One region of the Streptomyces sp. NPDC086023 genome, then DNA from elsewhere that is predicted to be linked to it. Evidence: riboswitches for the same ligand, from Rfam matches in the RefSeq annotation. Region 1 holds a riboswitch; the other holds the start of a gene.

Region 1 (14,849 bases):
CTACAACGGCATCAACGGTCAGGGCGGCATGGTCCCGGCCCGCGCCGGCCTGACCGAGGTCAACGCCTACTACGACGGCAGCAAGACCACGTACGGCCGCAACCAGAACGGCACCAACCAGCTCACCGGCATCGACGTCGTCGCCCACGAGTACGGCCACGAGATCTTCGACAAGACCCCGGGCAGCGCCGGCAACAGCAACGAGAACGGCGGCCTCAACGAGTCCACCGGCGACATCTTCGGCGCGCTGACCGAGCACTTCGCCAACAACCCCAACGACACCCCGGACTACACCGTCGGCGAGAAGCTCAACTTCCTCGGCGACAACAAGCCCATCCGGTACATGTACAACCCGTCGCTGCACAACAACGACCCCAACTGCTACAACCAGCTGACCTCCAACACCGAGGTGCACGCGGCGGCCGGTCCGCAGAACCACTGGTTCTACCTGCTGGCCGAAGGCTCCAACCCGGGCGGCGGCAAGCCCGCCAGCCCCATATGTTCCGGCGGCCCCTCCTCCGTGACGGGCATCGGCATCCAGAAGGCCGGCAAGATCTTCATGGGCGCCCTGCTCAGCAAGACCTCGTCCTGGAACCACCTGGCCGCCCGCAAGGCGACCCTCGCCAGCGCCAAGAACACCTACGGCAGCACCGAGTGCCTGGCGGTCAAGGCCGCCTGGGACGCGATCCGGGTGCCGGCCCAGTCCGGTGAGACGGACTGCGGCGGCACCCAGAACCCGGACTTCTCGCTGGCCCTGAACCCGGCGACCGGCTCGGTCCAGCCCGGTGCCTCGGCGACCTCCACGGTCTCCACCACCACGACCGGGGGCAGCGCGCAGACCGTGCAGCTCTCCGCGAGCGGCGCGCCCTCGGGCGTGACCGTGTCCTTCAGCCCCTCGTCCGTGACCTCGGGCAACTCCTCCACGATGACGGTGGCGGTCGCCGCAGGGAGCGCCAACGGCACGTACCCGATCACGGTCAAGGGCACCGGCTCCACGCAGCACACCGTGACCTACACCCTGACCGTCGGCAGCACCCCGCAGCCGGGGGGCTGCGAGGACGCCGAGAACACCTACCAGGGCGCGCTGAGCCAGGGCCGGGCCCAGGCACAGCCCAACGGCTCCTACTACTACTCGGCCACCTCGGGCACCCACGTGGGCTGCCTGCGCGGGCCGGCCGGCACGGACTTCGACCTCTACCTCCAGAAGTGGAACGGGTCGGGCTGGGCCGACGTGGCGGTCTCCGGCAGTGAGGGCGCCGACGAGGACATCACCTACACCGGCACGGCGGGCTACTACCGGTACGTGGTCCATGCGTACAGCGGTTCCGGCTCGTACACGCTGGGTCTGAGCGCGCCGTAACCGACCGAGACGGCGCTTGCAAGGGGGAGGGGCGCCCCCGGCCGGGATCCGGCCGGGGGCGCCCTGCCGTACGGGCGGGGGCACCGGGCATCAGGCGCATGGGCGGGGGCGGGGGCGCCCGGTCGTACGTGCGGCGCGTCGATTACGGTGGGGGGCCCGAATACGCCGTCGGAGGGGACGAGGATCGTGCGCAGCTGGCGCGGCACCATGGACGACGCCGGGCTCGCCGGCCCGGCGGTGCGGGCCGACTACACCGCCGCCGCGCGCCGGGTGGTGCGGCGCGAGCAGGCTCCGTACCTGGCCCTGCGGCTGCTCACGGAGCCCGCGCTGGTGCCGTACCTGACGGCCGGGCTGGCCTTCATGAACCTGGTCGACGACACCGCCGAGAGCGGCTCCGCCGAGGCCCTGAAGGACCTCACCGAGCGCACCCGCGAGGTGCTGGACTCGGGCCGCTCGGCGGACCCGGTGCTGCGGGCCTACGCGCACGCGGTGGCCGAGCGGGGACTGCCCGCGGAGTGGGTGGAACGCTTCCTCGCGGGGGCGGCCTCCGCCGAGGCGGCGTTCACCGGCTTCGCCGGCGAGGCGGACTTCCAGGCGTACCTCGACGACTACGGCTTCCCGGGCATCGTCGTGTTCACGGGCGTCCAGTACCGGGGCGGGCCGGACGCCGAACAGGCCGCCGCCTGGCGCCGGTTCGTGGACGCCGCCCAGCGGGTGGACTTCCTGGCCGACCTGGCCGGCGACCTGGCGGAGGGCCGGCTCTGCCTGCCGGCGGACCGGGTCGCGGCACACGGCCTGGACCGGGCCGCGCTGGCCCGTGGCGCGGACGGTCCCGCGGTACGGGCGCTGCTGGCGGACGAGTGCGCGCGGGCCAGGACCGCGCTGGCCGCCTCGGCGGACGTCGTGGACCTGGCCGTCCCGGGGCTGCGCCGGGTGGGGCGCGCGATGCGGGAGCTGATGGCCCACCAGCTCGCGGCCGTGGAGCAGGCGGGGCCGGGCGCGCTGCGCCGCGACGTCGGGTACGGGGTGGTGGCCCCGCTGCGCATCCTGCTGCGGGCGCGGCGTACGTCCTGAACCCGGGCGGGGGCCCGCGCGGGGACGATCGCGTCAGGGGGACAGCGCGACACCCAGGGCGTCCGCGGCCAGGAACCTGGGTGCGGCCTCCTCGTAGAAGAAGTCCACCTCGCGGATGGTGAAGCCGGCGGCGGTGAGGAGCGGCACGGTCCGGCGGGTGAGGTGGCAGCCGCCCAGGAGCCGCTTGTTGAGCGGTTCGAGGCGGCGCTGCCAGCGGCGCACGTCCTCGTCGGGAGCCAGTCCGTGCTCGACGAAGTGGAGGCTCGCGCCGGGCCGCAGCACCCGCCGCAGCTCGGCCAGCGCGGCACCGGGGTCCGGCACGGTGCACAGGGTCCAGGTGGACAGCGCGGCGTCGAAGCGGTCGTCCTCGTACGGCAGGTACTGCGCGTCCCGGCCGCCGCGGCGGACCGGCACGGACGAGGCCCTGATCCGGTCGGCGGCCAGCCGCCAGCCGGTGTCGGAGGGCTCGACGGCGTCGACCGAGGTGACCTCGGACGGGTAGAAGGGCACGTTGTGGCCCGAGCCGAAGCCGATCTCCACGACCTCGCCGGCCAGGCCCGCGCAGACCCGGCGGCGCAGCGGGGGTGCGGTCTTCGCGCCGCAGGCGGCGTCGATGATCCGCGGCACCACGTGGTCGCCGTACCAGCCCATCGCGGCCTCCCGGTCCCCCGGCCTCTGTCTCCTCCCAGCATGGCACCGGGGGATGGGGCACGCGCGGGGGCCGGGGGCGTCGTCCCGGCCGCCCCCGGCCCCGTCGTACGGACGCTCCCGTCCCGGTCAGTGACCGGCGTCCTCCGGGAGGCTGACCAGCCAGCGCGAGTCCTGGCGCGGGCGGAGGTAGAGCGCCCAGTAGAGGGTGGCCGCGGCGGTGATGCCGCCGGTCCAGAGCAGGTACGCGGTGTCCTGCTGGACGAGGACGTAGCCGAGGACGGCGATGAGCACCGCGGGCACGGCGGGCCAGAGCGGCATCCGCCAGGCGCGGGTCCCGCCGTGCGCGCCCCGGCGGCTGAACAGGGCGGCGACCGCGACCAGGAGGTACATGCCGGTGACGGAGACGCCGGTCACGCCGTAGAGGGTGTCGAGGTTGACGAAGCAGAGGGCCGCGCCGGGGACGCCGACGACGAGGGTGGCGACCCACGGGGAGCCGAACCGGCCGAGACGGGAGAGGGCGTTGTTCACCGGGTCGGGCCAGGCCTTGTCGCGGGCGGAGGCGAAGAGCACGCGGGAGTTCTGGATGACCATCACGATGCCCGCGTTGACGATGGCCAGGGCCACGCAGAGGCTGACGAAGGTGCCGACCGCGGAGTTGGACCAGGCGGTGACCATGCCGCTGATGTCGCCGCTGGTCAGGGTCTCCAGGTCGGGGGCGCCGACGGTGATCGCGATGACCGGGACCAGGATCACGGCGGTGGAGATGGCGAGGGTGGCGAGCACGGTGCGTGCCACGTTGCGGCGGGGGTTCTCCAGCTCCTCGGAGAGGTAGACGGCGGTGGAGAAGCCCTGGGTGATGAACAGGGCGATGGCCAGGCCGGAGATCACGAGTCCCGCGGTGACGGCGGAGTGGCCGCCGCCTTCGGCGGCCACCTGGCCGTGCGTGAGGGCGTCCGTGCCGCGCTCGGAGTGTGCGAAGCCGAGTACGGCGACCACGGCGGCGGCCACCACCTCCAGCACCAGGAAGACGCCGGTGATCCAGGCGTTGGCGCGCAGGTCGAGCAGGCCCGCGAGGGTGGCGAGCAGCATGACGCCGGCGCCGGCGAGCGCGGCGGGGACGTGCACGACCGGGGCGAGGTAGTCGGCGGTGCCCATCGCGATCACGGGCGGCACGATCATCACCACGAGCAGCGAGAGCACGAAGACCAGCCAGCCCGCGAGGCGGCCGGCGAGGGTCGACACCATGGCGTACTCGCCGCCCGCGCTGGGGATCAGGGTGCCCAGCTCTGAGTAGCAGAACGCCACGCCGATACAGAGCAGCGAGCCGATGGCGATGGTGAGGGCCGTGAAGGTGCCCAGGCCGGAGAACAGGTCCGGGACGACGACGAAGAGGGTCGAGGCGGGCGTCACGCACGAGAGCGTGAGCAGCGTGCCGCCCACGACGCCGATGGAACGCTTGAGCTTCTGCGGGGTGGGGCCGGTGGCGGGGGCCAGCGCGTGCGGGGCGCTGAGGGTGTCGGTCATCAGGCGGGTTCCGATCGGCTTGCGGTGTCTCTGGGGCGGGAGCGGTATCGCCTCCGGGGCGGCTGGTGATGGGGGTGCCGGTGCTCCCGGGGAGGAATGGAAGCCTCCGGGTGGGCACCGGTCAATGGCCGCAGGGATGCGGATTCCGTTGTGCGGGGTGGGTCCGGACGCATGGATCCGCGTCAAGGACGCGTCAAGGCAACGAAAACTCCGGGTGCGGGAAGCGCAGGGCGGCCGACAGGAATTTCCCCGGCCTTTACCGGCGGTAGGCCCCGGACTGCCGGGGCCGGCCGGGCGGAGATCGGCGGGGCGGCGGCGTGCCGCGGCGGGCCGGGGGCCGGTACGCGGCGTAGTGGGCGGTATGACCCTTCACCGGCGGCGGCTGCTGGCCGCGTCCCTGTTCGCCTCCTTCGCCGTGCCGGGCCGGGCGGAGGCGGCCGGGCACCGGAAGCCCGGCGGCCCGGCTCAGGGGCCCGGCGGCCGCGGGAGGGCCGGGGGCGCCGGGCGCCGGGACGCCGACCTCGCCGCGCTGGCCCGGGGGCTCGACGGGCGGCTGGTGCTGCCCGGGGACCCGGACTACCCCGCCGCGAAGCGCCTGTACCAGCCGCGGCACGACGGGACCGCCCCCTCCGCCGTCGCCTACCCGGCGCACGAGGCCGACGTGGCGGCGTGCCTGGACTTCGCGCGCCGCCAGGGCCTGCCCGTCGTGCCCCGGAGCGGCGGGCACAGCTACCCGGGCTGGTCGACCGGCCCCGGCCTGGTGCTCGACGTGGGAGCGCTGGCGCGGGTCACGCCGGGCGCCGGCAGCGCCCGGATCGGTGCCGGAGCCCGGCTGGCCGACGTACACGCCCGGCTGGGGGCGGTCGGGGCGGCGCTGCCCACCGGGCTGTGCCCGTCCGTCGGGATCGCCGGGCTCACGCTGGGCGGCGGGCTGGGCGTGTCCGGCCGGGCGTACGGGGCGACCTGCGACCGGCTCACCGGAGCCCGGATCGTCACCCCCGACGGGGTGGTGCGGGACGTGGACGCCGGCCACGAGCCGGACCTGTTCTGGGCCCTGCGCGGCGGGGGCGGCGGGAACTTCGGCGTGGTCACCGAGTTCCGCTTCCGCACCCACGCGATGGCCGACTGCGCCTTCGCGGAGCTGAACTGGGCGTGGCGGGACGCGAAGGCGCTGGTGCTGGGCTGGCGGCGGTGGCTGGCGGAGCTGCCGGACCCGTACTGGAGCCAGGTGGAGCTGTACGGGGCCGGGCCGGACGGGAGCACGCCGGGGCCGGCCGTGCGCGTGGTGTGCCTGGACGGCGCGGGCGAGACGGAGCGCCTGCTGGACCGGCTGGAGGCGCTCGCCGGATCGGAGCCGCGCGACCGCCACTTCGTGGTGCGGGGGTACGAGGAGACGATGCGCGTCATGGCGGGGTGCGGGGAACGCACGGTGCCGCAGTGCCACCTGCCCGGCGGGCTGCCGGGCCAGGATCCGCGCGGGAGCCTGGAGCGCGAGACGTACGCGGCGCGCTCGGACTTCTGGCGCGCGGGCGGGCTGTCGGAGGCCGCGGTGGACGTGCTGCTCGACGCGGTAGCCGGCTACCCGGCGGCGGTGCCGCCGGGCGGGCGGGGCGTCGTCCAGCTGGACGGGGTGTGCGGCGGGGCCCTGAACCGGGTGGCCGTCGGCGACACCGCCTTCGTGCACCGGGGCGAGGAGCTGCTGGCCCAGTACCTGGCCCTGTGGCCCGGCAGTGCCACGCCCGCCGAGGTCGCCCGGCACGAGGGGTGGCTGCGGGAGCTGTGGTCGCGGCTGCGGCCCTGGGCGAGCGGGCGGGCGTACCAGAACTACGCCGACCCGTGGCTGCCGGACTGGCGCGGGGCCTACTACGGGCCGGCACTGCCCCGCCTGGAGGAGGTCAGGCGGCGCTACGACCCGGACCGGCTGTTCCGCTTTCCGCACGCGGTCTGACGGGCCGCCACCTCCCGGGCCGGACGGCCGGCGCCGGCGGGGGCGGCCGGGAGGCGGGGAGGCGGGGAGGGCGGGAGGGCGGCCGGCCGTGGTGTCGGCGGGATGCGCCATCCTGAGGGGATGAAGATGCCGCGTGTCCAGTGTCCCGCCTGCGGGCGGAACGTCGCCGCGATGCCGGTCGGCGTCGGGCAGTGGAAGGCCGCCCGCCACGACCACCCCGGAATGCAGCGCGACGCCACGGGCGCGCTGGTGAGCTGCAGTGCCTCGCTGCGCGCGGTGGAAGCGGACCGGCTGCTGCACCAGTTGCCGCTGCCGGGCACCGACGCCTCCGCGGAGCCGGCCCCGGAGCCGCTCCCGGGGTTCTGAGCGGGGCCCGGCTCCGGGAGCGGCCTCGCGGCCGCGGTGGTGCCGGCCCGGGCCTGTGCGGGCCGGGGCCTACGCGGGCCCGGGGGTGAAGGTGACCGGGAGCCGGTCCAGGCGGTGCACGATGAAGTTCTGCTTCCAGGTGAGGGATTCGGCCGGTTCCGCGAGGCCGAGGCCGGGCAGCCGGCGCAGCACCTCGCGGAGCGCGATCTCGCCCTCCAGCCGGGCCAGCGGGGCGCCGAGGCAGAAGTGGATGCCGTGGCTGAAGGCGAGGTGGCCGTTGGTCCGGCGGGTGATGTCCAGCCTGCCCGGATCGGTGAACTTGGCCGGGTCGTGGTTGGCGGCCGCGATGGAGACCGCGACGTGGTCGCCGGGCCGGATGTCGGCCCCTCCGATGGTGAGCGGTTCGGTGGCGAAGCGGTAGGTGACCGTGGAGACCGGGCTGTCGAAGCGCATCAGCTCCTCGACGGCGCCGGGCAGCAGGCTCTCGTCCGAGCGGAGCCGCTCCAGGGCCTCGGGGTGGCGGAGCAGGGCCAGGACGCCGTTGGCGATGAGGTTCACGGAGGTCTCGAAGCCGCCGACCAGCAGGATGAACACGTTGGAGCGCATCTCCAGGTCGGAGAGCGTGTCGCCGTGCCGCTGGGCCTCCAGCATCCCGGAGATCATGTCGTCGCCGGGCTCGGTGCGGCGGCGGGCGATCAGCTCGCTGAGGTACGCGTTGAACCACTGCCCCGCGGCGGCGAGTTCACCGGGCCCCGAGGAGGCGTTCATGCCGGTGATCACCTCGGCGTGGCGGCCGAACTCGTCCCGGTCGCCGAACGGGACGCCGAGCATCTCGCAGATCACCGCGATCGGCAGCGGGAGCGCCAGGGCCTCGACGAGGTCGGCCCGGCCTGCGGGCAGGACGGCGTCGAGCAGCCCGTCGGTGATCTCCTGGACGCGGGGGCGCAGCAGTTCGACCCGGCGGGGGGTGAAGGCCTTGGCGACCACCTTGCGCATCCGGGTGTGGTCCGGCGGGTCGCTCAGCATCATGTGCTGGGTGAGCACGAACTCGTCGCTGTACATGCCGAGGTACTGCCTGAGTTCGGGGGCGGCGGCGTGCGCCCCGCGGACGAGGCGGGGGTCCGAGAGGGCCTCCCGCACCTCCCGGTGGCCGGTCACCAGCCAGGCGGGCATGCCGTCCGGCAGGGCGACGCGGTGGACCGGGCCGCGCCCGCCGAGCGTGCCGAACAGGGCCTCGGGGTCACCGAAGAGCTCCGTGGTCAGGGCGACTTGTCCATCGAGGTCGATCACGTGGTTCCTCATCCGGTCGGCGCGACATCACGCCCCGGGCCACGGCGGAGCGGGGTGCGACGCCGGGGCCGGGGGCCACTTCCGGCCAGCTTCGGCAGCCCGGGCCACGCGCTCAACGCTGCCGCCCGCCGTCCGTCAGGTACACACGCACCTGACGCGGCGCGTGTCGGGGCACTCCCCCGCAATCGCACCCGCAATCCCGCCCGCGAACGCGGCCGGGACCGGCGGCCGTGGCCGCCGGTCCCGGTGTCGCACACCCGAGAGGGATCAGTAGGCGCCGAAGACGTTGTCGATGGAGCCGTAGCGCGCGGCGGCGTAGTTGCACGCGGCGGTGATGTTCGCGACCGGGTCGTACGAGTCCGTCGAGGTACCGGGCACGTGGTAGGCGCGGAACGTCGGGTCGATCACCTGGAGCAGGCCCTTGGAGGGGATGCCCGCGGCGGCGTTGGAGTCCCAGTTGTTGATGGCGAGCGGGTTGCCCGAGGACTCCCGCATGACGTTGCGGTAGATGCCGTTGTAGGTACCGGGGATACCGTGCTTGGCCATGACGTCGAGGGATTCGCGGATCCACCCGTCGAGGTTGTTCGCGTAGGTCTTCGCCTTGGGGGCCACGGCCTTGAGGGTGGTGGTACGGGCGGAACGGTCGGCCCGCGCGGGGGCGGCCTTCCTGGCCGGCGCGGCCTTCTTGGCGGCCGCTCCGACAGAAAGCTTCAGGCCCGGACGAATGAGTGACGGATCGTCACCGATGATCGTCTTGTTGTCCTGGTAGAGCTTCTTCCAGCCGCCGGCGAGGGAATGCTTTTCGGCGATCTTCACGAGGGAATCGCCGGCCTTGACGGAATAGGTCACGGCGGCCTTCTGCGCCGCGGCCGGGGCGGCGGCGACGGCCTGCGGGGCGACGGTCCCGGCTGCGGCGGGCGCCGCGGCACTGGCCGTGGCGGCGCCCAGCACGGGCAGGGCCAGGGCGGCTCCACCCGTGCCGACGGCGACGAAACCGCGGGTCAGACGGGTGTTCTTGGGGCGGCGGTGCTTGCCTTTTCCGGGCATGGCGCATTCCTCTCCGTCGCCTGCGAGGTGAGCTGTCGGGTTCGGACTGGAGTTGACCGGCCACACGCGGTGACTTCACCCCTAGCCGTTCCGCGAAAGATCGCGGAACGGCGGCCTACCTGGTTCCCCCGCTCCTGCCGTACGTGAATTGAATGGGGACGGTGCGGTCCGGGCGGCGGCAGGATTCGGCGTTCCACCCGGAATGAGCGTGACCGTAGGCGAGAGCCGCGGGACGGAACAAGCCCCGAATTCGCTAAAGGAAAGCGAGCGGGGGAATTCGGGCCGGAAAAGGACAAGATCGATTTTTCGGCACACCCCAACTTTCCAGTCGCGGCACCACTTTCGGGGCCGTCGCGACCCGTCGCGCGAAAGCCGCGCGTGACACATATCACCGGCCATCACAAGGGGTGCGAAATACCGGCGCGGCATGGAAAAACAGGATGCGCCGCAAGCGCTCATTTTTGTCCGTTTTAGTCCGTTCTGGTGAGGGTGGTCGGAGAGGCCGCCGCCGCCCGGGTGACTTCCCCCACGGCACGGCCCCGGCACCCGTCCGCCGCTCTCCCGCTGTGCTGGGCTCGTGGTCACACCCCCCGCACTGGAGGCAGCGGACCATGACTGTTGACCCCGGACCCGCGGCGGTCCCCGAAGCGGCCCGCATGCCGGTCCCCGACGAGGGGCGCCAGCCGGTGCGTCTGCTGGTCTTCGGCGCGTCGCTGCGTGCCGGGTCGCTCAACACACGGCTGGCCGCCCTGGTGGCCCGGCTGGCCGCCGAGGCGGGTGCGGCCGTCGACCTGGCCCGGCTGGCCGACTTCCCGATGCCGGTCTACGACGGCGACATCGAGGCCGAGACGGGGCTGCCGGAGGGCGCGCTGGCCCTGCGGGAGCGGATCGCCTCCTGCGACGCCTTCGTGATCTCCTCGCCCGAGTACAACGCCTCCGTGCCCGGGGTGCTGAAGAACGCCGTCGACTGGGTGTCCCGGGTCCGGCCGCAGCCCTTCAAGGACAAGCACGCGCTGCTCGTCTCCGCCTCGCCGTCCATGGTCGGCGGCAACCGCGGCCTCTGGGCCCTGCGCGTCCCCCTGGAGCACCTGGGCTGCCGCGTCTACCCGGACATGTTCAGCCTGGCCAAGGCGCACGAGGGCTTCACCGGCACCGGCGACCTCGCCGACGGCGCCCTCCAGGGCCGGCTGGCCGACACCGTCGGCGCCTTCCTCCGGCTCGTGGAGGCCGACACCCGGTACGTGTGCCTCCAGCGCCGCTGGTACGAGTTCCTCGGCGACCGCACCGACGCCCCCGTCACCGAACGCTCCGAGGACTGACCGGCGCGGCCCCGCCCTCAGGGCACCACGTCGAGGCCGGTCAGCAGCAACGCGGTCACGATCGAGGCGGCGGCCAGCACCGTCATCGCCGCGCGCAGCACCAACGGGGCGCGCAGACACGGCGGTTCGGCGGCGGGCGGCACGGGAGCCGGGGCGTCCGTGCGCAGGGCGGCACACCGCCCGCAGTCCTCGCCCTGGTGCGCGGACGGGGAGTCGAGCCAGTAGGCACCCTGGAGCGCGGCGAGCGGCCCGGGTGTCGATGTCGTCTTCACGCCCTTCTCAACCGGGCCCGGCGGAAGGGGAAACGGCGCCCCCGCCCACCGGTATGGAACCGTTGCCTAGTGCTGTGGCCGGAAAGGTCTGCCGGGTCGCGGCGTCCGGTGCGGTGCATCGCAAGGCGGAGGGCCACGGCTCGTACTGGACGTACCTGCGTGGTCCGACAACGCGCGAGGTGCCGTGCCGGGCGTCGCGACACGGTGAACCTTTGCGGTCACAGCACTAGAACGTCTCCGGGGCGGACCGGCGGCCCCCGCGGCGGCCGTGGTCCTCGGCGAAGGCCGCGAAGACCCGGTCGGGCGGCCCGCCGGTCCGCAGGAACTGCTCGTCCAGCACGGCCGCGAGGTCGTCCAGGGCCGCCCTCAGCGCTCTGCCGGCCATCCGCACGTCCGGGTCCCGGGCACGTTCGGCGGCCGCGGCCAGCCGGGCGGCGTACGGGACCTGGCGGGCCAGTGTGGTGTGCGGGGCGCCGTCGGAGAAGTAGTACGACTCGGCGTACTGGAGGAAGTCCACGCAGGTCACGCAGAACCCGGCGGCCAGGCCGTCCAGCAGCGCCGCGCCGGACGGCGAGTCGAACCCCTCGCCCGTGGGCCGGGTGCGCGCCAGGTGCGACAGCCGCATCGCCAGCGCGCGCCGCCGGGCCAGGGCCGGGTAGATGCCGAGCACCCAGGAGACGGTCGCGGTGAGCAGCGCGAAGCCGACCAGGGCCTCGACGGGCGCCAGGACGCGCAGCCAGCCGTCGATGGGGGCGATGTCACCCAGGCCCAGGGTGGCGACGGTGACCAGGGAGACGTACAGCGCGTCGAGCGGTCCGGCGTGCTCGGCCGGTGCGAGGTCGGAGCTGTACGAGAAGGCGTCCGGCATGTGCGGCCAGTAGATCAGCGCCCAGCCCACCCCGATGACCGCGGCCCAGAGCGCGACGACGCTGACCATGCCGAGCGGGCCGGCCAGTCCCGCAGCCGTCCTGCGGCGGAGGTGGAGGGTCCGGTTGAACCGCCAGAACGCGGTCATCACCAGCCTGCTGAGTCCGCCGTGCCGGGTGGGGTGCCAGAGGGTGTGGAAGACATCGCGCAGGATGGCCGCCACGAGCACCGCGCCCACCGCCGTGACGACCCAGTCCATCGGGTGTGTCCTTCCGTAGCCCGCGCCGGCCGCCCGCCCCCGGTGTCCCGGGTTCCGCGGCGCCCCGCCTCCGGGCATCGTCGTCGTACCGGGGCCGGCGAGGGGTCGGCGCCGCGCGGGGCACGGCGGCATTCACGAGGACGGGCGCCGGCAGGGTTGGGGTGATCGTCCAAGCGGGTGGGTTGGTGGTCCGCCCGAAACTCGGCGCGGACGGGGTCCCACGGCCCGGAGCGGGCATACGTTGGGGGCTGCCTGGGAAGACCGGGCGGAGTCGAGAAGGGCGGCGTGTGATGCGCGAGCTGGTGGAGACGGCGCGGCAGTGGGTGGCCGAGGGCCGGGGGGCGTTCCTGGCGCGGCCGGTGGCCGAGCAGGGCTTCGGTCCCCGGGACCCCGCGGGTGCGCTGCTCGTCGATCCGCGCGGAGCGTGTGCGGGAAGCCTGTACCGCGGGGTGTTCGACGAGCAGCTCGTCGCGGAGGCCGCCGCGATCGGGGAGGGCGGGGCCCGGGTGTGCCGGGTGTCGGTGCACGGCTCCGAGGCCACCGGAGCGGGGCTGACCTGCGGCGGCCAGGCGGAGATCCTGGTCCAGCCGCTGGCGTCGGTGCCGGACGAGTGGTGGGAGTCCCTGGCGCTGGGCGAGAGCGCGGCGCTGGTGACCCGGCTGGCCGAGGACGGCACGCGGGTCGCGAGCACCGTCGTGCGTGCGGGCGACGAGGACGGCACGGAGGCCGGGCGGGACGCGCGGGAGCTGCTGGCCCGGCACCGCGCCGGGCACGAGGCACGGTACGACGACGAGGGGCTGGTACTGATCGAGGTCTTCCCCGCCGATCCGTACCTGGTGATCGGCGGTGGCGGCGAGCTGGCGGAGTTGATCGGCCGTCAGGCCGGGCTGCTGGGCTGGGAGTGGACCACCACGGAGAGCGGCCCCGAGGCGGAGAAGCTGCTGACGGACCGGCGCGGCTCCGCCTGCCTGGCGATGCTCAGCCACGACCCGTCCTTCGACGTGCCGACCCTCGCGCACGCGCTGCGGATCGGCATCCCGTACGTGGGTGCCCTCGGCTCCCGCCGTACGCAGGCCCGGCGCCGCGAGGAGCTGCTGGCCGGCGGCACCGGCGAGGCCGAACTCTCGCGCGTCCACGGCCCGATCGGCCTCGACCTGGGCGCCCGTACCCCCGCCGAGACGGCCCTCGCGATCTGTGCGGAGATCCTCAGCACCCTGACGGCGCCGTCGGCGCGGTAGACCGTCTTCCTCGGCTCCTGCCGTCGGGTCCGGTCCGAGAGAGACGGTCCGGCACCTTGCGAGCGGGCCGGCCCTGCGCGTGCGGGCCGGCTCTGCGCGTGCGGGCCGGCTCCGCGCGTGCGGGCCGGCCCGGGAGCCGGCCCGCACGGCCTGCAGGCCCGCCGTTCGGCCGCCGGCGGCCGTCAGGTGGCGAACATGTACCTGCTCACCACGGCCTCGCTCGTGTTCCAGTAGGTGACGCCCGGCGTCGGGCCCACGTCCACGAACGTAGGCTCGGGCAGCGGCACGTTCAGCGGTGTGCCGACCTCGCCGTCCCGGTCCACGAAGCCGACGGTCATCTTCTTCTTCAGGTCGACCTGCTCACCGGCGCGGAACAGCCGCATGCCCGCGTAGGCCTTGCCGCCGGGACGGATCGTGGCCACCGCGTGCCAGTCCGACTCCAGCGGACCGATCGGGTCCTGGGCACCGTCGCCGAACCGCACGAACGGGTAGCGGTAGAGCGTGCAGGGCGTCTTCCCGGTGTTGGTGGCGGTGAGCAGCACGTGCCGGCCCGAGTCCTGCCGGTAGAACGTGGTGGCGACGGAGATGTTCGCGGAGGTGCAGGCGGCGGTGCCGTCCTTGCCCCCGCCGGGCCCGCCGCTGCCGCCGGGCCGGGGAGAGCCTGCCGGGGTGGTGGGGCGCCCCGGCCCGCCGGACGCGGAGGGGCCCGGGCCCCCGGGGTCGGCGGGCGGCGCGGAGGTCCGGCCCCCGGCGCCCGCGGGTGCGGTCGGGCTCTGGGTCGCGGGCCGGGTGCCGGGGCGCGCGTCGTCCTTCGCGCCGTCCGTGCAGGCGGTGGTGGAAAAGAGCGCGGCGGCGGCCACGGCTCCGAGGGCGAGGTTCCTCCCGCCCTTCCGGGTGCTGCGCATGATGGTCCCCCGTGATGGCTTCAGGTGCTCCGCTTCGTGCGGCTGACCAGGTGGTTATGCTCCGCGCCACGCTGCGTACGCCCCTCCGCCCCCGACCGTTACGGAGCGCGCATAGAGCAGCCCGCGTTCCGCTTCCGGCCGCGGGCCGCTTCCCCCGCCCGATCGCCGCCCGCCGCACGTCACCTGACGATGACTCAGAACACCGACAGCAGGCGCTTGACGGCGGGCGGAACGCGGCCGCCGCGGTCCTCGCGGGCCTCCACCGCGCGGAGTGCGGGGAGGACCAGGCGGGAGCCCGGGTAGCGGAGGGGTTCCGGCGGGAACCAGCCGGCCGGCGGGCGGGTGAAGGCGGACCGCGACCACTCGTCGTCCGTGCCCAGCACGAAGGAGGCCAGCACCCGGGCCATCAGCCGGGACGGGCCGACGCCGTCGCCCGAGTACCCGGTGGCGTAGCAGACCCCCGGCACGGACTTCAGCCAGCCCGCGAAGGGCAGCGAGGTCACCGAGTACTCCACGGGCGCGGTCCAGCTCATGTCGACCGGCGCCGAGGCGAGTCCGGGGAAGAGGCGGCCGAGGTGGGCGCGGAGTTCGGCCGGGCGCAGCGCGTCGCCCCAGAGGGTGCTGGGGCCGAGGCCGCCGAAGGCGACGCCGGAGCCGCCCTTGCCGAAGAGGAGCCGGCCGTCGGGGGTGGTGCGGTAGTAGTTCAGCCGGCGCCGGGAGTCGCAGACG
Region 2 (14,849 bases), on a different contig from region 1:
GCTGTTCTCCGCCACCCTGGAGAACGAGATCGACAGCCTGGTCAAGCGCTACCTGGTGGACCCGGTCACGCACGAGGTCGACCCGTCGGCCGGCGCGGTCACCACCATGACCCACCACGTCCTCGTCGTGAAGCCGAAGGACAAGGCACCGGTCACCGCCGCCATCGCCGCCCGCAAGGGCCGCACCATCATCTTCGTCCGCACCCAGCTGGGCGCCGACCGCGTCGCCGAGCAGCTGCGCGACGCCGGCGTGAAGGCGGACGCGCTGCACGGCGGCATGACCCAGGGCGCCCGTACCCGCACCCTGGCCGACTTCAAGGACGGTTACGTCAACGTCCTGGTCGCCACCGACGTCGCCGCCCGCGGCATCCACGTCGACGGCATCGACCTGGTCCTGAACGTGGACCCGGCCGGCGACCACAAGGACTACCTGCACCGCTCGGGCCGTACCGCCCGTGCCGGCCGCTCCGGCGTCGTGGTCTCCCTGGCGCTGCCGCACCAGCGCCGCCAGATCTTCCGCCTGATGGAGGACGCGGGCGTCGACGCCTCGCGCCACATCGTCGGCGGGGCGGGTGCCTTCGACCCGGAGGTCGCCGAGATCACCGGTGCCCGGTCGCTGACCGAGGTCCAGGCCGACTCCGCGAACAACGCCGCCAAGCAGGCCGAGCGCGAGGTCGCCGACCTCACCCGCCAGCTGGAGCGCATCACCAAGCGCGCCGCCGAGCTGCGCGAGGAGGCCGAGCGCCTGGTCGCCCGTGCCGCCCGCGAGCGGGGCGAGGACCCGGAGGCCGCGGTGGCCGAGGCCGCCGAGGCGGCCGAGGCCGAGCTGGCGGCGGCCGTCGCCGAGCAGCCGGTGGTCGAGGAGCGTGAGCGCCGCGACGAGCGGGGCAACTTCGAGCGCCGCAACGACCGTGGCTTCGAGCGCCGTGACGACCGGGGCGACCGTGGCGGCTTCCGCCGTGACGACCGGGGCGACCGCGGTGGCTTCCGCCGTGACGACCGCGGTGACCGCGGTGACCGCGGTGGCTTCAACCGTGACCGCAACGACCGTGGCGGCTTCGAGCGCCGTGACGACCGGGGCGACCGTGGCGGCTTCCGCCGTGACGACCGCGGTGACCGCGGTGGCTTCGAGCGCCGTGACGACCGGGGCGACCGTGGCGGCTTCCGCCGTGACGACCGCGGTGACCGCGGTGGCTTCAACCGTGACCGCAACGACCGTGGCGGCTTCGAGCGTCGTGACGACCGCGGTGGCTTCAACCGTGACCGCAACGACCGTGGCGGCTTCGAGCGTCGTGACGACCGCGGTGGCTTCAACCGTGACCGCAACGAGCGCGGTGGCTTCGAGCGCCGCGACCACCGCGGTGGCAGCGACCGCCCGTTCAACCGCGACCGCCGCGACGACCGTCCCTCGGGCGGCTTCCGCTCCGGCGGCGGCGACCGCCCGTACGGCCGCCGCGACGACCACCGCCCCTCCGGCTCCGGCTCCGGCTCCTTCGGCGGCGGCCGCCGCGACGACAAGCCGCGCTGGAAGCGCAACGGCTGATCCGCAGCTCCGGCTGACTGACTGACGTACAGGGCCCGTACGACGCCTCGGTGTCGCACGGGCCCTGTACGCGTTTTGAGCAGGCGCGAGACGACCTTCTGCCCGGACATACGCGCTGTTAGGCTCCCCGGGACTTGCGGTGGGGGGCTACGGCAAGACCCCGGCGCTCGGCGGGGTGCCGCGTGTGGGGGGAGACCTGCGCGGCCCGTCTCCCCACGTGTCCACACCCGGGGGAGGAACCCGTTGTTCCGTCTGCGTACCGCCGCGGCCGTCACGGCCTTGGCGGCCTTGGTCACCACCGTCCCGCTCACCGCCGCCCCGGCCGTCGCCGCCGCGCCCGGCCCGCCCGCCGAACTCGTCGTACCGCCACGCCTCTACGGGGACGCTCCGGCGGCACAGCTCCGGGCCGTCGGGTCGACGGGCTTCCTCCGCGGTGGCGACCGCGGCATGGTGTGGACCCGCTACGACGGCACGGACGGCACGCCCGTCGACCTCCGGGGCGCGACGAGCGTCTACGGCACGGGCACGGACGTCGTCGGGTTCGCCTACCCGGGCCCGGCGGGCACGCCCGGGCGGATCGTCCTGCGGGACATGACCAGCGGTGCGGAGGAGACCCTTTCGGTGCCCGCCGGGCAACGGCTCCTGGGCGTCTTCGACCGCGGCCTGCTCACCGAGGTCGGCATCGACACCCGCAGGAACGTCCTCCACCGCATCACGCTGGAGGACGGGGTGCAGAAGGACGTGCCCGTGAGCGGCCTGCCCGACACGGATTCGATGGTCAGGGGCGTCAACGGCCACGGGGCGCTGCTCCACGTGCGGCAGACGGACGGGACCCGTTGGCTGGCCTGGCTGGACGACCGGGGCACGGCGCACCGCCTGGACGCCCCGTCCGGCACGGGGACGTACTTCGCACTGCGCGGGGACTGGGTGATCAGCTGGGCCGGCAGCGACATCCGGGTCCTGGACACGCGGGACTTGACCAAGCCCGCGCGGGTGGTCCCGGAGATCCCCGACACGGTGAACGCCGTCGGCGTGGCCGGCGGCGAGCTCCTGATGGCCGTCAAGGGACCGCGGGTCGTGGCCGTACCGCTGGCGGGTGGTGGTGCCCCGCGCACCCTGTTCACCAGCGCGGGGCCGGCGGTGGCCGGCAACGACGGACGCGTGCTCGTCCCGCGGCGGGGCGACGGTTCGGAGGTCTCGGTCCAGGAGTTGGCCGCGGACGCCGGCGGCAAGGCGGTGCCCGGCCGCTCCTGGCGGGTGCCGCCCGTCGCCATGGACGTCGTACGGATGACGCTGGAGAACGGACGGCTCCACACCGCCGGCTCCCTCCCGTGGACCGGCCGCAGCCAGACGCTGAGCCGGCTCGACCTCCTGGCGGACGGGGAGCTGAAGCCCGGTCAGTGGGAGGACCGCGAGACGCGAGAGGGGCTCGTCCCCGCCTGCACTCCGGCGGACTGCCCGGAGCTCCTGGCGCCGGGTGACGGACGGCTCGTCACCGCCGACGGGTACACGCTCAGGCTGAAGGAGCCGGACGGCCGGCGGGAGAGCCGTTCCGAGGACGGCGTGGAGATCGACCCGCGGAGCGTCCGGGCCGTCGCCTACGCCGTGAGCGCGCCGGTCCTCAACGAGATCCGGTACGTGAACCTGGACGCCTTCGGTGGCGGGACCGGGAAGATGAAGGCGGTCTCCGGCCAGCCCTTCGCCCTCGCGGGCGCGGTCCTGTGGACCGCCGACTGGTCGGACACCGTCAAGGCGGTGGACCTGCGCACCGGGAAGACCCTGGCGGCGCGGGTGCCGCTCGGCCACTGCGGACTGGAGGAGCTGGACGCCCGGGGCACCTCCCTCTACTGGAAGTGCGCCGGGGCCGCCGGGGTGTACGACACGGCCACCAGGACGTCGGTGCGGCTGCCGGCCCACCGCAGCGCCCGCCTGGGCGACGGGTTCATCGGGTGGGAGCAGGGCGGGGTCCTGAAGCTCACCGACCTGCGCGGCGGCACCGGGACCCGGACCATCGGCCGGCCGGCCCGGATCCAGCCCGGCCAGGGCTGGTCGGTGGACGCCTCCGCAGGCCTGATCGCGTACGCGGACGCCGCGGGCGCCGTGCACGTCGTGCCGTCCGGGGTGCCGGCGGCGCCGCTGTCGGTCCTCGACGCCAAGGCCGCGAGCCACTTCGAGTGGTCCGGGAGCCCGGAGCAGCGGGTCTTCTCGTGGTGGCTGAGCCGGCCGGCCGCCGGCTGGAGGCTGACGATCCGCAGCAGGACCACGGGTGCGGTGGTCCGTACGTACGACGGGGGCGCGGCGCGTTCGCTGGTCCGGGTGCTGTGGGACGGCCAGGACACCTCCGGCCGGCTCGTCCGGAACGGCACGTACACGTGGACGCTGACCGCCACGCCCGCCGACGGGCAGGGGCCGGCCCTCACCGCCACCGGGTCGACCACGCTCTCCTACGCGGCCGAGGTCCGACGGGACCACGCCGGACAGGACGGGCTCGGAGACCTGCTGACCCTGAACTCCTCCGGCGGCCTCACCTTCCACCGCGGCAACGGTGCCGGAGGCTTCGCCGGAAAGCTCTCCGGGGCGGGCTGGCCGCTGACGTCGCGGCCGGTCCCCTTCGGGGACCTGGACGGCGACCGGTGCAACGACCTGCTGGTCCGCAACGCGGCCGGCGAGTTGCGTGCGTACCTGCCCTGGTGCGGGCAGGCGGTGACGCCGGCCACGCGCTCGCGTGCCATCGGCACCGGCTGGGGCCAGTACGACGTGCTGACCTCGCCCGGGGACCTGACCGGTGACGGGCGGGCGGACCTGGTGGTCCGGAAGACCTCGACCGGCGACGTGTACCTGTACGCGGCGAACGGCACCGGCGCCTTCAGGCCCGCGGTCCGCATCCAGCTCAACTGGAAGCTGTACCGCTCCGTCTTCGGCGCGGGCGACCTCAACGGCGACGGTGTCGGCGACCTGCTGGCCGTGGACGGCAGCAACGCCGTCTGGCGGTACGACGGTGTGGCCACCGGCACGGTGAAGCCGCGCGTCCGGGTGAAGGACAACGGCTGGGCGGCGGGCCGCAACGCCTTCGTCGGCGTCGGCGACGTCACCGGCGACGGCCGCCCGGACGTGGTCTCCCGCAACGCCGCGGGCGACCTCCTGCTGAACAAGGGCACGAGCACGGCGGGCCTCTCCGCCACGACGAGGATCACCACCGGCTTCGGTGCGTACAAGGGACTGTTCTGACATGCACGACCGTGAGGGAAGAGAGGCGCGCGTGCGCGCACGAGTGAAGCGGCTGGGCGCGGCGGGAGCGGCCGCTGCGGCCCTGGTCACCGGCCTCCTGTCGGGCGCGGGCACGGCGGGGGCCGTTACGGAGGCGGAGGCCACCATGCCGCCGTGGCTCGCCGCGATCGAGGCCTCGGACGGCGAGGACGGCCGGATCAAGCACTGCTCGGGCGTCGTGCTCGGCGTACGACGTGCCGCGACGGGTCCTGACTGCTTCACCGGCCGCTCCAAGTCGGACATGCTGTGGGACGGGGGCGGCGCGCGCTACCGGATCCATCCCCAGTACGACCCGGTCACCCGCCGTGCGGCCCTGGCAGTCGCACACGCGGGCCGCTACACCCAGGCGCCCGTGCTCGCGACGGCCGCGGACGGCGCGCTGTACGCCGCCGGCGTCAAGGCGGAGTTCCACTCGTGGACGTTCGCCGTGCCGCGCGGCAGCAAGGTCGCGCACTCCGAGCGGGTGGTGGTCGGCTCCGCCGCCGACTGCGCCGGGCTCCTGGGCCGGCCGCTGCCGGCCGGCACCCTGTGCACCACGCCCGCGCCCGGCACGCCGTACGTCCCGAAGGAGCAGCGGTGTCTCGGCGACGCGGGCGGCGCCCTCGTCGCGGGCGGAAAGCTGATCGGACTCTCCGCCACGCCTGCGGGCGGCTGCGCCTCGTCACGCGTCCGGCTCTACACGGCGGTGCGGACGTACCGTTCGCAGCTCGTCGAATGGTCGCGGGACAAGGAGGTGGGCGGTTACGACAACTCCGGCGGCGTGGTGGCGCGGCAGCGGGGCATATTGGGCTTCATCGACTACTGCGGGACCTCGATCAACCGCACCAGGGACTGTGCCGCGGACGAGTACGGCACCACGGTGGACGTCTACCAGGAGTTCCCGCTGCTGACCCCCATGGGCGACGCCGACGGCGACGGCATCGGGGATCTGCTCGCCCGGCGCACGGACGGGAACCTGTACCGCGTCGACATGGAGCTGCCCCCGCCGAGGCTGCCCTCCGCCCCCAAGACGTTCATCGGGGCCAACTTCGACATCTACGGCGTACTCCTCGCCCCTCGCGACCTCTCCGGCGACGGTTACAACGACCTCGTCGGGCGGGACTCCGCGGGGGTGCTGTGGCTGCACCGCGGGACCGCCGACGGGAAGTTCCCCTCGCGGACGCGGATCGGCAGCGGTTGGGGGCAGTACACCGCCATCGGCGGCCGGGGCGACTACTCGGGTGACGGACGGTCGGATCTGGTGGCGCGGGATGCCGGGGGCACGCTGTGGCTGTTCCGCGGGAACGGCGCCGGCGGGTTCTCCGGGGCGACCCGGATCGGCGGCGGCTGGAACGCGTACAACGCCGTCGTCGGCAGCGGCGACATCGACGCCGACGGGCGCCAGGACATCGTGACGCGTACGCCGACCGGCGCCGCGTACGTCTACAACGCGGACGGGAAGGGGAACTTCCTGCCCCGCAAGCAGTGGGCCACGACCCAGTGGAAGAACTACCTCCGCATCGGCTGACAGGGCTCACCCCTGATAGTCGATCGGCTGACCGGCGGTGTCCGGCTATGCTCAGGGGTGAGCACACCGTGGGCCATTAGCTCAATTGGCAGAGCAGCGGACTTTTAATCCGTTGGTTGTCGGTTCGAGTCCGACATGGCCTACCGCTCGGCGGTCCCTCCGCGGGACGCCACGTAGCGCCCCGTCCGGTTCTCCGGTCGGGGCGCTTCCGTGTGTTCAGAGGTGGGCCAGGAGGACCGAAACGTGGCTGTGGGCCGGGTCCTTGACCGCGGTGAGGAGCGTCACGGGGCCGTCTTCGGCGAGGGCGCGCAGGCGGGCGAGGGCCTCCGCGGCCTCCGGGGCGGCGAGTTCGGACTCGTACCGGGCGCGGAACTCGGTGTCCGTCAGGCCGCCGGCGTGGAACTCCTTGCGGAGGTCGTTCGAGGGCGTGAGGGCCTTCGGCCACTCGTCCACCCGGGCGTCCGCCTTCGACACGCCGCGCGGCCAGAGGCGGTCGACCAGGACACGGGTGCCGTCCCCGTCGGTGGGCGGGTCGTGGACGCGGGCCACTCGGATCTCGCTGCTCCGGTTCATGGGGCCAGGGTGGGGGACGGGCCGGCCGGCGGCCAGTGCGCCAGGAGCGTGTCGAGGGCGTCGATCATCCGGGCCCAGGAGGCGTCCGGGTCGCGGGCCGCGTGGAAGGCGGCGGCGTCCTCCAGGGCGGCGAAGCCGTGGAAGGTGCTGCGGAGCAGCCGGACCGCGTCGGTCCGGTCCGGCTCGCCGAGCTCGTAGCCGCGGATCATCGCGTACGTGTACTCGGTCATCCGCCCGTGCCCCGGGGAGGCGGCCAGCACCTCGGCCGGCAGCTCCAGCTGGGTGGCGGCGTAGCGGCCGGGATGTCCGACGGCGTACGAGCGGTAGGCCTGGGCGAAGCCGGCGAGGGCGGCCTTCCCGGCGCGCCCGGCGACGGCTGTGCCGACGAGGTCGGCGAACTCGGCCGCGCAGCGCACGGCGAGGCGGGTGCGCAGGTCCTGGAGGTTCCGCACGTGCGAGTACAGGCTCGCGTCCTTCACGCCGAAGCCGCGCGCGAGGGCGGAGAGGGTGACGCCGCCGAGCCCCGCGGAGTCGGCCAGCTCGGCGGCGGCCTCGACGACGCGGTCGGCGGTCAGTCCTGCTCGGGGCATGTTCTCCCTAATCCAATTAATGGTTTGCCTAGGGTGTCTAGGAAGATTAGCGTGCGGGACATGAAGGCGCTCACCGAATCCGACATCCGAGGCTCGTTCATCAACTGCTCCAAGGGCGAGGCCCAACGCCTGCCCATGCCCCGCGACCTGGCCGAACGCCCCTGGGACGACCTCGACTTCCTCGGCTGGCGCGACCTCTCCGCACCCGACCGCAGCTACCTCGTCACCGAGCGGGCCGGCCGGCTGGTCGGCATCACGCTGCGCTTCCCCTCCGTGAAGCGCGGGTTCCTGCACCGCAGCATGTGCACCTTCTGCCTGACCACCCATCCCGGCTCCGGCGTCTCCCTGATGACCGCCCGCAAGTCCGGGCGCGAGGGCCGCGAGGGCAACTCCGTCGGCGTCTACATCTGCACGGACCTCGACTGCTCCCTCTACGTGCGGGGCAGGAAGCAGCCCGAGCCCGGCGGCCGCTTCGAGGAGACGCTCACCGTGGAGCAGCAGGTCGAGCGGATGAAGGGGAACCTGGACGCCTTCCTCGCCAAGCTCTGAACGAGGAGGGAGCGGGGGCGGCGGGTGGGCACCCACGGAACGACGAAGGCCCGGATCCAGAAGGATCCGGGCCTCGTACTGAGTAGCGGGGACAGGATTTGAACCTGCGACCTCTGGGTTATGAGCCCAGCGAGCTACCGAGCTGCTCCACCCCGCGTCGGTGATTACAGCTTACGCCATTTCGGGGGGTGCTCGACGCCATTTGTTTCCCGGCGGGTTCCCGAGGGGCTCGTGACCCGGCCGCGGACCGGGTCACGAGCGGGGCGCGACACCCGTTCGGCCCTGCCCGGTCGCCGTACGGCCGCCCCGCCCGCAGCCTTGGGAGGCGGGGCGGCAGCGGCCCGTGGCGCGGGCGCGAGCGGACCGGTCAGGGAGAGACGTGGTGGGGCTGGGGCAGCGAGGAGGATCCTTCCGGGCGGCCCGGGGAGCCGGCAGGGCCCGGGGCCGGATCGGTGAGGGCAACGGCAACGGCAACGGCAACGGCAGACGGTTCGCGCGGATCTTCCTGAGTGTGCTCCCCGTGCTCCTGATCGTCCTGGGGCTGGTCTTCGACGTCCTGACCCCGCCCGGCTTCACCGGGGCGCCCTTCTTCACCGCCGCGCCCCTGATCGCGGCCCCCCTCTTCGCCTTCACCACCACCCTGCTCACCGGTGCGAGCGCCGCCCTGGCGGTGCTCGTGCTCCAACTCCGCAACGGCAGCTCCGGCCGGGTCGAGGCGGTCACCGAGCTGGTGACCGTCTTCACCGTCGCCGTCCTGGCCCTGCTGATCAACCGCGTGGTCCGGCGCAGCGGCGAACAGCTCGCCTCCGCGCGCGGCGTCGCCGAGGTCGCCCAGCGCGCGGTGCTGCCCACCCCCGCCGGACGCGTCGGCGGGCTGCACGTCTCCGCCCGCTACGAGGCCGCCGACGCCGACGCGTTCATCGGCGGGGACCTGTACGCCGTCCAGGACACCCCGTACGGCGTCCGCCTCGCGGTGGGGGACGTGCGCGGCAAGGGGCTCGGGGCGGTCGAGGCGGTGGCGGTGGTGCTCGGCGCCTTCCGCGAGGCGGCCGAGCTCGAACCCACCCTGGAGGGCGTCACCCGGCGGGTGGAGCGCGCCCTGGCCCGGGAGGGCACCCGGCGCGACAGCCTCGACTCCGTCGAGGGGTTCACCACCTGCGTCCTGGCCGAGGTCAGCCCGGACGGCGGCACGCTCCGCGTGGTCAACCGGGGCCACCCCGCACCGCTGCTGCTGCGCGCCGACGGGAAGCCGGAGGTGCTGGCCCCCACGGAGGCCGCCCTGCCGCTGGGCATGGGCGAGCTGGGGGACGGGCGGTACCGGGCGGACGCGTGGCCCTTCCCCGCCGGGTCGACGCTGCTGCTCTACACCGACGGGCTCTCCGAGGCCCGGGACGCCGCGGGCGCCTTCTACGAGCCGGCCGAGCGGCTGCGCGGGCGGATCTTCCCCGGGCCGGAGGAGCTGCTGTCCGGCCTGATCGCCGATGTGCGGCGGCACACCGGCGGCGGGGCCACCGACGACATGGCGCTGCTCGCGGTCGTCCGCCCGACGCCGGGTCAGACGGCCCGCCGGAGGTCCGTCACTGCGGTACGGCGCCGCTGAGCGCGTCCGGTCGGCCACGCAGCGTGAGCGAAGCGGGTTGGGGAGCCGGTCGGTTGACGGATCGTCAGGGTGCGGAAGTGGCCGGAGTGACGGTGCCCGCGCAGGCGGCTCATCCCTTTCTGCTGCCCCATGAGGCATTTGTTCTGGCCAACGTCGGTCACGGAATGGCCGGTTGATGTGAAGGATCAAGTAAGGGAGCTTGGAATCACTCCCTGTTGTCTATTACCGTTCGATAACGCAGCGCGGCTGTCCCAGCCGTCGCAAGTGACGGCACCGTGCGCGTGCGCGCCGAATCCCGTGAGGGAACCGGGGAACCACCAACTTGGGGTGAATCGGGTCGTTCTGACCCGTAGGAGACCTTCCTGCTCCGAACCCGTCAGCTAACCCGGTAGGCCAGAAGGAAGGAAAGGAGCGCCCCCGTGGCGTCCAGCAGGCCTGCCCCCGAAGCCCCCGGGTCCATCGAGACGGACTCGCCCTACCCGGGCGGAACCGGTGCCGGGGCATGGGGCGAGTGGAACCCCACCGAGGACTCCGCCCGTCCCGCCGGCGGCCGCCACCGCGTCGCCAAGCAGCGCGGCGGACTCGCCCGCAGCTCCACGGTCCTCGGCGTCGGCATCATCGCCGCCGTCGGCGCCACCGGCATGGCCACCGCCCAGGACAAGCCCCCGGTCGCGATATCCATACCCTCGCTGCTCCCCGACGACGAGGCGGACGCGGCGCAGGAGAGCACCCCCATCGAGGCGCTCACCAACGCGGGCGTCACCCCCGAGCAGGCCGAGGCCGGCACCGACGCCGGCGAGGCCCTGCGCAACCGGATCCTCCAGCAGGCCGAGTCCCAGGCCGACGCGGCCGTCGCCCAGGAGAAGGCGGCGGCCCAGCGCGCCGCCGAGCAGGCCGCCGCCGCGAAGGCGAAGGCCGAGCGGGAGGCCGCGGACAAGAAGGCCGCCGAAGCGCGCAAGGCCGCCGAGGCCGCGGCGAAGGAGGCCGCGGAGGCCAAGGCCGAGGCGGAGCGCCTGGCCAAGCTGGCCGGCCAGTACGCGCTGCCCACCTCCTCGTACACCCTGACCTCCCACTACGGCGACTCCGGCTCGATGTGGTCCTCCGGCCAGCACACCGGCCTGGACTTCGCCGCGCCGACGGGCACCCCGGTCAAGGCCGTGCACGGCGGCAAGATCATCTCGGCGGGCTGGTCCGGCGCGTACGGCTACCGCATCGTCCTCCAGCTGGAGGACGGCACGGAGGTCTGGTACTGCCACCTGTCCTCGATGTCCGTCACCTCGGGCACCGTCACCACCGGCGAGACCATCGGCCGCGTCGGCGCCACCGGCAACGTCACGGGCGCCCATCTGCACCTGGAAGTGCGGACCGGCGGAGCGACGGTCGACCCGCTGGCATGGCTGCGGGGCAAGGGTCTGACGGTCTGACGACGCCGGGGTACGGGTCCACCGCTCCCGGCGGGTACGGGTCCACCGCTCCCGGCGGGTGGGGGGCCGCGGCTCCCGCGTACGGGTCCACCGCTGCCGCGGCGTACGGGCCCGCCGCACTCCCCGCGTACGCCGCGTCCCGCATCGCCGGTACGAAGAGCGGCTCCCGGCGCCCGCGGGCCCGTACCCCGAGCCAGGCCAGCACCCCGAAGACCGGCACCATGACGGTCGCGTACACCACGTAGAACCCGTACTCGCCGAACTCCGACGAGCTGTTCCACAGCGCGTGCGTCGCCATCGCCAGCGCCAGCCCGGCCAGGGGCAGCCCGGTGCGCCGCCACCGCCCGGCCGCGAAGGCCGCCCAGCAGAAGCCGAGCCCGGTCCACACGGTGAACAGCGGGTGCGCGAACGGGGACATCACCACCCGAACGAAGAAGGTCGCGGCCGTCACGGAGTCCAGCAGCGAGGTGCCGCTGCCGAGGTCCTCACCGAAGGCGTTGCCGAGGTAGAGGATGTTCTCGGTGAAGGCGAAGCCCGTGGCGGTGAACCCGGCCACCACGATCGCGTCCGTGATCCCGGTGAACCGCCGACCGCGGAAGAGGAAGACCAGCAGCAGCGCGGCGGCCTTGGCGCACTCCTCCACCACCGGGGCGATGGCGATCGAGCCGAGCTGGTCGGCGTCGCGCGGGTCCAGGGTCGCCGCCGCTATCCACCGGGTCGCGAAGCTGTTGGCCACTATGGCGATGAGCGCCGCGGCGCACGCCCCCCAGGCGAAGACGAACAGGTGCTGGGGCCACGGCCCCGGCTTCGTCCGGTCCAGCCAGTGGAACACCGCCATCAGCGGTGGCACCGGCAGGACGGCGAGGCCGAGGCCGACGAGGAAGCCCTGGGTGCCGGTCTGCTCCCGTACGAGGGCGAGGATCAGCACTCCGGCGACCGCGAGCAGCCCGATGGACGCGCGAGACAGGACCCGGAACACGCCACGACAGTAGCGATCCGGACGTGTACCGGAGGGCTGGTTTTCAGTTCTCGGTGCGCCGGAACAACAGGTCGTGTACGACGTGGCCCTTGTCCAGGCCCTGTCCCTCGAAGCGGGTGAGCGGCCGGAACTCCGGGCGCGGCGCGTAGCCGCCGTCCGGCTGGGTGTTCTCGAAGTCCGGGTGCGCGCTGAGCACTTCGAGCATCTGCTCGGCGTACTCCTCCCAGTCCGTGGCGCAGTGCAGGATCGCGCCCGGCGCGAGGCGGGTGGCGGCGAGCGTCAGGAACTCGGGCTGGATCAGCCGGCGCTTGTGGTGGCGCTTCTTGGGCCACGGGTCCGGGAAGTACACGCGCATCCCGGCGAGGGCCGCGGGGGCCAGCATCTCGCGGAGCAGGATGATCGCGTCGCCGTTGGCGACCCGGATGTTGGTGAGGCCGTTGCGCTCGGCGAGGCCGAGGAGGTTGCCCTGGCCGGGGGTGTGCACGTCGACGGCGAGGATGCCGGTGCCGGGGTCGTCGGCGCCCATCTGCGCGGTCGCCTCGCCCATGCCGAAGCCGATCTCCAGGACCACCGGCAGGCCGTCGAACATCTTGTCGAGGTCGAGGACCTCGCGGCCGTCGATGTCGAGGCCCCAGGTGCCCCAGAGGCGGCGGAGCGCGTCCTCCTGGCTCGTGGTCACCCTGCTCCGGCGCGGCTGGAAGCTGCGGATGCGCCGCTCGTGGTGCGAGCCCGCCGGGTCGGGGGCGGGGCCGTCCGGGAAGCGGGGCTGGTGGCGCCACACCGGAGGGGGCTTGGGCTGGGGGTTCAGGGACTCAGACACAGTGCCGCCAATTCTACGGCGGCCGGCCCGCCCGGCATCCCGGCAGCGGGAGCCGCCCCCGGCCGGGCGTCCGGCTGCGGGTGCCCGGCCGTCGCCAGGTCCGGTGTCCGGTCGCGCGGTCTGCGCGCCCGGGGTCCCGGCGTCCCGGCTACGGTGCCAGCGCCGCCAGTGCCCTGCGGGCCACCTCCCGTCCGATGGGCAGGGAGGCCGTCGCGGCCGGCGAGGGGGCGTTGAGCACGTGGACCGTACGCGGCGCCTCGCGGATCAGGAAGTCGTCGACCAGCGTCCCGTCCCGCAGCACCGCCTGGGCCCTCACCCCCGCCGCGGCCGGGGTGAGGTCGTCCTCCGTGACCGCCGGCAGCAGCCGCCGGACCGCCTGCGTGAACGCGCCCTTCGACAGGGAGCGGTGGATCTCCCCCGCGCCGTACCGCCAGTGGCGCGCCGCCACCCGCCACATCCCGGGCCAGGCCGCCGTGGACGCCATGTCCCGCGGGCGCACCGCGCCCCACGAGTACCCCTCGCGGGCCAGTGCCGGCACCGCGTTCGGCCCGACGTGGACGCCGCCCCCGATGCCCCGCGTCAGGTGCACCCCGAGGAACGGGAAGGCCGGGTCCGGCACCGGATAGACCAGTCCCCGCACCAGCGAGGGACGCGTCAGGTCGTAGTACTCCCCCCGGAACGGGATGATCCGCACCGCCGGGTCGTCGCCGGCCAGCCGCGCCACCCGGTCGCACTGGAGGCCCGCGCAGTTCACCAGGGCCTTCGCCCGCACCACCGTGCCGTCGGCCGTCCGCACCGCCACGCCCGACGCGCGGCGCCCGATGAGGTCCACGGCCGAGCCGTACCGGATCTCCGCCCCCGAGGCCTGCGCGAGCCGCTCCGCCACGGCGCCGTAGTCGCAGATCCCCGTGGTGCCGACGTGGATCGCGGCCAGGCCGCGCACCTCGGGCTCGTGGTCCGCGATCTGTGCGGGGCCCAGCTCCCTGACCGGGATCGCGTTCTCCCGGCCCCGCTGCACCAGGGCGTGCAGCCGCGGCAGCTCCGAACGGTCGGTCGCGACGATCAGCTTGCCGGTCACCTCGTGCGGGATGTCGTGCTCCGCACAGAACTTGACCATCTCCGAGGCGCCCTGCACCGCGAACCGCGCCTTGAGGGACCCGGGGCGGTAGTAGATCCCGCTGTGGATCACCCCGCTGTTGCGGCCGGTCTGGTGACGGGCCGGGCCCGCCTCCTTCTCCAGCACCACGACCCGCGTCCCCGGCGCGAGCCGCGACAGGGCGTACGCGGTCGACAGCCCGACGATCCCACCGCCGACCACCACCACATCGCAGTGCACGCGCTCCATGCCACCTCCCACCCCGATACTGCACCCCCCGACTGACATCCGGGTCACACGGGCGCCACCAGCAGCGGTCGCGCCCGCTCCCTGAGCTCCGCCACGCGCGGCTCGTCGCCGTACGGCTCCAGCCGGTGCAGCAGGTCGCGCACGTACTCCGTGGTGCGGGCCGAGGAGATGCGCCCGGCGACCTCCACGGCCCGGGTGCCCTGGGCGCAGGCCGCGTCCAGGTTGCCGGACTCCAGCTCGGCGACGGCGCTCACGACCAGGCGTAAGCCGTGCGAGCGGACGTACTCCTCGGTGGGCCGGGACAGGGCCTGCTCGGTGAACCGGCGGACCTGACGCGGCAGTTTGAGGTCGCGGTAGCATTCCGCCGCATCCGCCGCGAACCGGTCGTACGAGTAGAAACCCAGCCAGGACGGGTCGGGGTCACCCTCCCGCGCCCGCTCCAGCCAGCCCTCGGCGGCCCGCAGCGCGGCGCCCGCGGCAGCCGAGTCGCCGGCCTTGGCGTGGGCCCGCGCCTCGACGAGCCGGAAGAAGCTCATCGTGCGGGAGGTCGCCAGGCCGCGGTTGCGCTCGATGGCCGCCTGGGCGAGGTCCACGCCCTCGTCGGCGAAGTCGCGGTAGGTGGCCTGGAGGGACATCGAGGCCAGCACGTACC

The links. Region 1 has a riboswitch for cyclic di-AMP ahead of ACIF6F_RS26340 (transglycosylase SLT domain-containing protein). Riboswitches for the same ligand answer to the same signal wherever they lie in the genome.
Region 2: linked by a shared signal. The riboswitch ahead of ACIF6F_RS11585 (M23 family metallopeptidase) and the one ahead of ACIF6F_RS26340 (transglycosylase SLT domain-containing protein) in region 1 are both predicted to bind cyclic di-AMP.

The regions. Positions count from the first base shown of each region.
Region 1 covers NZ_JBITRX010000014.1:184,138-198,986, reverse strand. Annotated here, with positions in the region: gene ACIF6F_RS26375 (M4 family metallopeptidase) at 1-1,360, shown strand, start outside; gene ACIF6F_RS26370 (squalene/phytoene synthase family protein) at 1,547-2,434, shown strand; gene ACIF6F_RS26365 (class I SAM-dependent methyltransferase) at 2,468-3,085, opposite strand; gene ACIF6F_RS26360 (APC family permease) at 3,212-4,609, opposite strand; gene ACIF6F_RS26355 (FAD-binding oxidoreductase) at 4,971-6,557, shown strand; gene ACIF6F_RS26350 (hypothetical protein) at 6,678-6,923, shown strand; gene ACIF6F_RS26345 (cytochrome P450) at 6,993-8,213, opposite strand; gene ACIF6F_RS26340 (transglycosylase SLT domain-containing protein) at 8,481-9,260, opposite strand; cyclic di-AMP (ydaO/yuaA leader) riboswitch at 9,265-9,461, opposite strand; gene ACIF6F_RS26335 (NADPH-dependent FMN reductase) at 9,917-10,579, shown strand; gene ACIF6F_RS26330 (hypothetical protein) at 10,597-10,851, opposite strand; gene ACIF6F_RS26325 (potassium channel family protein) at 11,078-11,977, opposite strand; gene ACIF6F_RS26320 (XdhC family protein) at 12,268-13,215, shown strand; gene ACIF6F_RS26315 (DUF4232 domain-containing protein) at 13,398-14,120, opposite strand; gene ACIF6F_RS26310 (NAD(P)/FAD-dependent oxidoreductase) at 14,315-14,849, opposite strand, start outside.
Region 2 covers NZ_JBITRX010000004.1:452,419-467,267, forward strand. Annotated here, with positions in the region: gene ACIF6F_RS11540 (DEAD/DEAH box helicase) at 1-1,543, shown strand, start outside; gene ACIF6F_RS11545 (FG-GAP-like repeat-containing protein) at 1,787-4,771, shown strand; gene ACIF6F_RS11550 (FG-GAP-like repeat-containing protein) at 4,803-6,317, shown strand; tRNA gene ACIF6F_RS11555 (tRNA-Lys) at 6,388-6,460, shown strand; gene ACIF6F_RS11560 (DUF488 domain-containing protein) at 6,534-6,890, opposite strand; gene ACIF6F_RS11565 (TetR/AcrR family transcriptional regulator) at 6,887-7,480, opposite strand; gene ACIF6F_RS11570 (FBP domain-containing protein) at 7,541-8,029, shown strand; tRNA gene ACIF6F_RS11575 (tRNA-Met) at 8,113-8,186, opposite strand; gene ACIF6F_RS11580 (PP2C family protein-serine/threonine phosphatase) at 8,418-9,629, shown strand; cyclic di-AMP (ydaO/yuaA leader) riboswitch at 9,906-10,039, shown strand; gene ACIF6F_RS11585 (M23 family metallopeptidase) at 10,049-11,053, shown strand; gene ACIF6F_RS11590 (PrsW family intramembrane metalloprotease) at 10,962-12,032, opposite strand; gene trmB (tRNA (guanosine(46)-N7)-methyltransferase TrmB) at 12,076-12,852, opposite strand; gene lhgO (L-2-hydroxyglutarate oxidase) at 13,001-14,197, opposite strand; gene ACIF6F_RS11605 (sporulation protein) at 14,242-14,849, opposite strand, start outside.